Cupriavidus necator: one gene and its partner. The protein of the gene in region 1 interacts with the protein of each later gene in a pairwise test. Links are inferred from orthologs where the notes say so. Each region holds a gene or a part of one and is shown on either strand. Other genes may lie near its edges. The genes, in order: I6H87_RS14015 and I6H87_RS06490.

Region 1 (3,314 bases):
GACGTGCTGGTGCCGCTGAACAAGAAGTACCCGCTGGCCGAACTGATGGCGGCATGCCGCCGCTACCTGGAATTCGCGCCGCGCGATTTCATTACTTTCGAATACTGCATGCTGGACGGCGTCAACGACGGCGTCGAGCATGCGCGGGAACTGCTGAAGCTTGTGGCCGACGTGCCGTGCAAGTTCAACCTGATCCCGTTCAATCCCTTCCCCGAATCGGGCCTGAAGCGCTCCAACAACGATCAGATCCGGCGCTTTGCGCAGGTGCTGATGGACGCAGGGATCGTGACCACCATCCGCAAGACCCGCGGCGACGATATCGACGCCGCCTGCGGCCAGCTTGCCGGTGAGGTGAAGGACCGCACGCGCCTGGTCGAGCGCGGCAAGTTCGGCAAGATCACGCCACTGGTGCCGGTCGCTGCTTCCGGCCAGCCTCGGGAGGTTCGCCCTGCATGATCCGTCTGATCGCTGCGGCCCTGCTGGGGCTGCTGATGTTGTCCGGCTGCCAGCTGCCGCATGCGCCGGCGCAGGATCCCCAGACCGCTTCCGACCAGACCGATGCAAGGCGCCGTGCCGGCATCCGGCTGCAGCTCGCCACCAACTATCTGGAGGCCGGCCAGAACGCGGTCGCCCTTGACGAGATCAAGCAGGCCATTGCCATCGATCCGGCGCTTGCCGATGCCTACCATGTGCGCGCGCTGATCTACATGAACATGAATGAGCGCACGCTGGCCGACGACAGCTTCCGCACGGCGGTGTCGATGCGTGCCAACGACGGCGACCTGCTCAACAACTACGGCTGGTTCCTGTGCCAGGAAGGGCGCTACGGCGAGGCCGTGCCGATGCTGCAGCGCGCGATGGCGGCGCCGTCAGCAGGCGGCCCCGCCAAGCCGCTGATCAGCCTGGGCGCGTGCGAACTGCGCCAGGGCCACAGCGCCGAAGCGGAAAAGAACCTGAAGGCCGCGCTCGGCTACGACCGCAACAACCCGGTGGCCAACACCAACCTCGCGCTGGTCTTCTACCGGCGCGGCGACTTCGCGCAGGCCCGGCAATATATCCAGCGCGTCAACAACAGCCAATATGTCAATGCGCAATCCCTCTGGCTGGGAGCGCGCATTGCCCACCGTCAGGGCGACAGCCGCACGCAGGATGCGCTTGGGGCGCAACTGCGCAGCCGCTTCCCCGACTCGCGTGAGTTGACCGCCTACGAACAAGGAGCATGGGATGAGTGAGCACGACCGCGCCGCAGGCCAGGCCGTACCGACGCAACAAGTCGGCGGGGGCGCGCACGAAGGAGAACGCGAAGCTGCCGCACGCGAGATCGGCGCAGCGCTGGCGCGCGAGCGCGAGGCGCAGCGCATGTCGGTGGAAGACGTCAGCGCGCGCCTGAAGGTGGCTGCAGGCAAGCTGCGCGCGATCGAGGCCGGCAACCTGCAGGCACTGCCCGACGTGACCTTCGCCAAGGGCGTGATGCGTGCCTATGCGCGCATGCTGCACGTCGACATCGACCCGCTGCTGGCACGCTTCCAGCCGCGCCCGGTGGCGCAGGTGGCGGAAATTGCCCGGCAGCGCGAAGGTGGCATCAATGCGGCCTTCGACGACCGCAACCGCTTCCGCTCGGGCGGCAACGGCGGCCGCTGGGTCTGGCTGGCGCTGGTGGCCGTGCTGGTGGCCGCGGGCGGCTGGTTCGGGCTTGACCATATCCGCGCATGGATCGATGCGCGCAGCAGCGCTGCCGAGACCGTAACGGCTGAAGCGCCTGCCGTGATCCAGAGCACGGAAGCCGGCACCGTGACGGCGGTGCTGCCGCCGGTCATGGCCGCCAGCGATTCGCCGGCGCCGTCTGCCGAAACCGCTCCGGCCAGTGCCGCCGCGGCCCCCGTGGCCGCGCTGGCGCCCGCAGCCGCTTCCGCGCCTGCAGCTGCCGCGGCACCGGCTGCGCCAGCAGGAGAGGGCGAACTGCAGATCCGTTTTGCCGCCGATACCTGGTATGAGATCCGGGACAATAGCGGCAAGATCGTCATGGGCGGTACCGCCAAGGCTGGCCAGACCGTGGCCGGTGGCGGCACGGCCCCATACAAGGTGGTGATCGGCAACGTCAAGGGCGTCGAGTCGCTGACGCGCAATGGCACGCCGGTCGACCTGAAGGCAGCCAACCGCAACAACGTGGCGCGCCTGACGCTGCCCTGACGCGGGCGCGAGGTGCGTCTTTGCAAGGTGGTAACGCTATGAACCAACAGCTCTGTCTCCCGGTCCTGCCCGGTCCGCTGCCGCGCCGCCAGACGCGCCAGGCGCGCGTTGCGTGGGGCGACAATGTGGTGACCATTGGCGGCGGTGCGCCGGTGCGCGTGCAGTCGATGACCAACACGGATACGGTCGACGCCATCGGCACGGCCATCCAGGTCAAGGAACTGGCGCGTGCGGGCTCGGAGATCGTGCGCATCACGGTGAACACGCCCGAGGCCGCCGCCGCGGTGCCGTCGATCCGCGAGCAGCTCGACCGCATGGGCGTGGACGTGCCGCTGGTGGGCGACTTCCACTACAACGGCCACAAGCTGCTGCAGGACTATCCGGCCTGTGCCGAGGCGCTGTCCAAGTACCGGATCAACCCCGGCAATGTCGGCCAGGGCGCCAAGCGCGACACGCAGTTCGCGCAGATGATCGAGATGGCGTGCCGCTACCACAAGCCGGTGCGCATCGGCGTGAACTGGGGCAGCCTGGACCAGGACCTGCTGGCACGGATCATGGACGAGAACGCCGGGCGCGCCGAGCCGTGGCCGGCGCAGAGCGTGATGATCGAGGCGCTGATCACCTCGGCCATCGACTCGGCCAAGAAGGCCGAGGAAATCGGCCTGCCGGGCGACCAGATCATCCTGTCGTGCAAGGTGTCGCAGGTGCAGGAACTGGTCGCGGTGTACCGCGAGCTGGCACGCCGCTGCGACTACGCGCTGCACCTCGGGCTGACCGAGGCCGGGATGGGCAGCAAGGGCATCGTGGCGTCGACCGCGGCGCTGTCGGTGCTGCTGCAGGAAGGCATCGGCGACACCATCCGCATCTCGCTGACGCCTGAACCCGGCGCGCCGCGCGAGAAAGAGGTGTACGTGGGGCAGGAGATCCTGCAGACCATGGGCATGCGCAACTTCACCCCGATGGTGATTGCGTGCCCGGGCTGTGGCCGCACCACCAGCACCGTTTTCCAGGAGCTGGCGGCAAGCATCCAGGCCTATCTGCGCGAGCAGATGCCGCAATGGAAGACCGCCTACCCGGGCGTCGAGGAAATGGATGTGGCCGTGATGGGCTGCATCGTCAATGGC
Region 2 (3,130 bases), 1.6 Mb from region 1 along the record:
GCAGGCGGTGCGCGCGCACGCCGGCCACCGGCTCGCAGTACACGCGCGAAAACGCGGTATCGGCCTTGCGCTCGATATGGACGATCTTTGCCACCGGCAGGCCCGGCGGGTAGGTGCCGTCCAGGCCCGAGGTCACCAGCAGGTCGCCCTGCTGCAGGTCGGCGGCGGCGGCCATGAAGCGCAGGTCCAGCTGGCCCGCGCGCGCGCCGCCGAAGGCCACGCTGCGCAGCCCGTTGCGCACCACCTGCACGGGGATGGCCTGGTCCTTGTCGGTGAGCAGCGTCACCTCGGACTGGAACGGCGACACGCGCGTGACCTGCCCCACCACGCCGCGCTCGTCGATCACCGGGTAGCCGGCGCGCAGGCCGTGCTGGCTGCCCTTGTCGATCACGATACGCTGGGTGTAGGGATCGCGCGCGTCATACAGGATCTCGGCGGCCGTCACCGGCGTGGCCGACTGCTGCGCCAGCCCGAGCAGCTTGCGCAGCTGGTTGTTCTCGGACTCCAGCTGCGCCTGGCGCACCGAGGCCTGGGCCTGCTGCACGGCGTTCTGGCGCAGTTCGCGGTTTTCGGTGGCGAGCATCGCCGACGACTGCGCATAGTCGAACATCGTGCGCAGTGCGTCGCGCGGCGTCAGCACCAGGCGTTCGACCGGCATCAGCACGGTGGCGGCAACCTGCCGGCCCACGCTGAGCGCGTCGAAACGGGCATCGACCACCAGCAGCGCCAGCGCGATACCCACGTACAGGACCAGCCTGGCGACAGCCGAGGTGCCTTGCTTGAAGAGCGGCGGAGGGGAGTAATCCATTTACCCGAACAAAGGCCAAAGCCCACGCGGAAACGCCCCGCCGCCCGCCGTGCCGCGCCCGGGTCCCTTGCGGGGACGGGAGCGGCACGGCCGGGCGGCGGGAACTGCCAGGGCCCGGCCCCGGCGGATGAGGCGCCGCGACGCCGCCCTGATCGCTGGATCCGGCAGGCCGCGCATCGCCACGTGAGCGTCCTTCTTACTCGTAGGAGAAGATGCTGCCGAGCTTGTCCATGCGTTCCAGCGCCATGCCGGAACCGCGCACCACGCAGGTCAGCGGGTCTTCGGCCACCAGCACCGGCAGGCCGGTTTCTTCCGCCAGCAGGCGGTCCAGGTCGCGCAGCAGCGCGCCGCCGCCGGTCAGCATCATGCCGCGCTCGGCGATGTCGGCGCCCAGTTCGGGCGGGGTCTGTTCCAGCGCGATCTTCACCGCCGAAACGATCTGGTTCAGCGGATCGGTAAGGGCTTCGAGGATTTCATTGGACGACACGGTGAAGGCGCGCGGGATGCCTTCGGACAGATTGCGGCCCTTGACTTCCATCTCGCGGACTTCGGAGCCCGGGAAGGCCGAGCCGATTTCCTTCTTGATCGCTTCGGCGGTCTGTTCGCCGATCAGCATGCCGTAGTTGCGGCGGATGTAGTTGACGATGGCCTCGTCGAACTTGTCGCCGCCCACGCGCACCGAACCCTTGTAGACCATGCCACCCAGCGAGATGATGCCCACCTCAGTGGTGCCGCCGCCGATATCCACCACCATCGAGCCCGACGGCTCGGACACCGGCAGGCCGGCGCCGATCGCAGCCGACATCGGCTCCTCGATCAGGTAGACCTGGCTGGCACCGGCGCCCAGCGCCGATTCGCGGATGGCGCGGCGCTCGACCTGGGTCGAGCCGCACGGCACGCAGATGATGATGCGCGGGCTCGGGCGCAGCAGCTTGCTGTCGTGCACCATCTTGATGAATTGCTTGAGCATCTGCTCGGTGACGGTGAAGTCGGCGATCACGCCGTCCTTCATCGGGCGGATCGCCTCGATATTGCCCGGCACCTTGCCCAGCATCTGCTTGGCTTCCTTGCCCACCGCCGTGATGGTCTTCTTGGCGTTGGGGCCGCCTTCCTGGCGGATCGCGACGACCGAGGGCTCGTCCAGCACGATGCCCTTGTCGCGCATGTAGATCAGCGTGTTGGCGGTGCCGAGGTCGATCGCCAGGTCGTTGGAGAAGTAGCTGCGGAGAAATCCGAACATCAGGAATCCTGTCTGTGGTGGTGTTCGCGGGTAGGCGAAGCGGCCGGCACCGCGAACGGCCCGGCCACGAAATACGTTGTGTTGAATACGGAATGGTTCCCGGCTTCCCGGTCCGCCCGCCGTCCGGCACGGGGCTGCCCGGGCCGGGATGGAATGGGAACGGCAATCGCCGGCGCACCGCGCGCGCCGGCCCTACGGGAACCTTTGATTAGACCCCGCGGAAAAGTTCGCGGAAATGTGCAGGCACCGGCGCACCATATCGAATCACTGCGACATGCGCTGGCCGGCTGCAGAGGCCTAATCAGAGGACCCAGGTCCGCCCTTCGGGCGCCTGCGGATGCCAGGCGCAAGCGCGCCGGCCTGCGGCCATGTGGCGTAAGCGTTGCCAAGGGTCGGTAACTCGCAATGATACCTTATAATTCCTGCTGCTTCGGGCGTTTACAGCCTGAAAATACCTGTAATTCCGACGACTCCGGGGCGCCACTCCGGCGCCCCCGGTCAGGCCACGGGCCGTGCGACGCAGCCGCCCCATGAGCCAGCCGCCGGCGCAGCCCGCGCCCCCGCATCCGAGCATCCGAACCACCACGCCATGGCCCTCGCTCTATCCGACGTCAAGCGCATCGCCCACCTGGCCCGCATCGAAATCAGCGATGACGAGGCCGCCCAGACGCTTGCGCAGCTGAACAACTTTTTCTCGCTGGTCGAGCAGATGCAGGCGGTCGACACCAGCGGCATCGAGCCGCTGGCCCACCCGCTGTCAGCCGTGCGCGACATGGTCCAGCGCCTGCGCGAGGACGTGGTCACCGAATCCGACCGCCGCGCCGACTACCAGCGCCCCGCGCCGGCCACCGAAGACGGCCTGTACCTGGTGCCCAAGGTCATCGAATGACCGCCGCCCGGCCCGGACCCGACGCACCCGTGCATGCCTGTCCGGCGCCGGCCATCCGCCAGTACGCCACCCCCTGATGCCAACCGACTGTCATGCCCTTTTCCGCTGATTCCGTGACCTCCCTGCGCCAGCTAGCCGATGCGCTGGCCGCGCGCTCCGTCTCCGCCGAGGAACTCGCACGCGAGTACCTGGC

What was found.
Region 2: the proteins of I6H87_RS14015 (region 1) and I6H87_RS06490 interact in binary tests that used the Escherichia coli proteins (3 or more experiments, as listed by UniProt). The link is inferred for Cupriavidus necator from one-to-one orthologs.

The regions. Positions count from the first base shown.
Region 1 is NZ_CP066018.1:2,993,851-2,997,164, forward strand. What follows is about bases 208-3,207. They hold I6H87_RS14015 (RodZ domain-containing protein), read left to right. Parts: upstream 208-1,224; coding sequence 1,225-2,190; downstream 2,191-3,207. Other genes in these bases: rlmN (dual-specificity RNA methyltransferase RlmN), read left to right, coding at 208-456; pilW (type IV pilus biogenesis/stability protein PilW), read left to right, coding at 453-1,232; ispG (flavodoxin-dependent (E)-4-hydroxy-3-methylbut-2-enyl-diphosphate synthase), read left to right, coding at 2,229-3,207. Outside these bases: more of rlmN, read left to right, coding at 1-207; more of ispG, read left to right, coding at 3,208-3,314.
Region 2 is NZ_CP066018.1:1,385,651-1,388,780, forward strand. The notes cover bases 27-2,842. They hold I6H87_RS06490 (rod shape-determining protein), read right to left. Parts: upstream 2,049-2,842; coding sequence 1,005-2,048; downstream 27-1,004. Other genes in these bases: mreC (rod shape-determining protein MreC), read right to left, coding at 27-808; gatC (Asp-tRNA(Asn)/Glu-tRNA(Gln) amidotransferase subunit GatC), read left to right, coding at 2,638-2,842. Also shown: more of mreC, read right to left, coding at 1-26; more of gatC, read left to right, coding at 2,843-2,937; Asp-tRNA(Asn)/Glu-tRNA(Gln) amidotransferase subunit GatA, read left to right, coding at 3,030-3,130. UniProt on the Escherichia coli protein: Forms membrane-associated dynamic filaments that are essential for cell shape determination. Acts by regulating cell wall synthesis and cell elongation, and thus cell shape.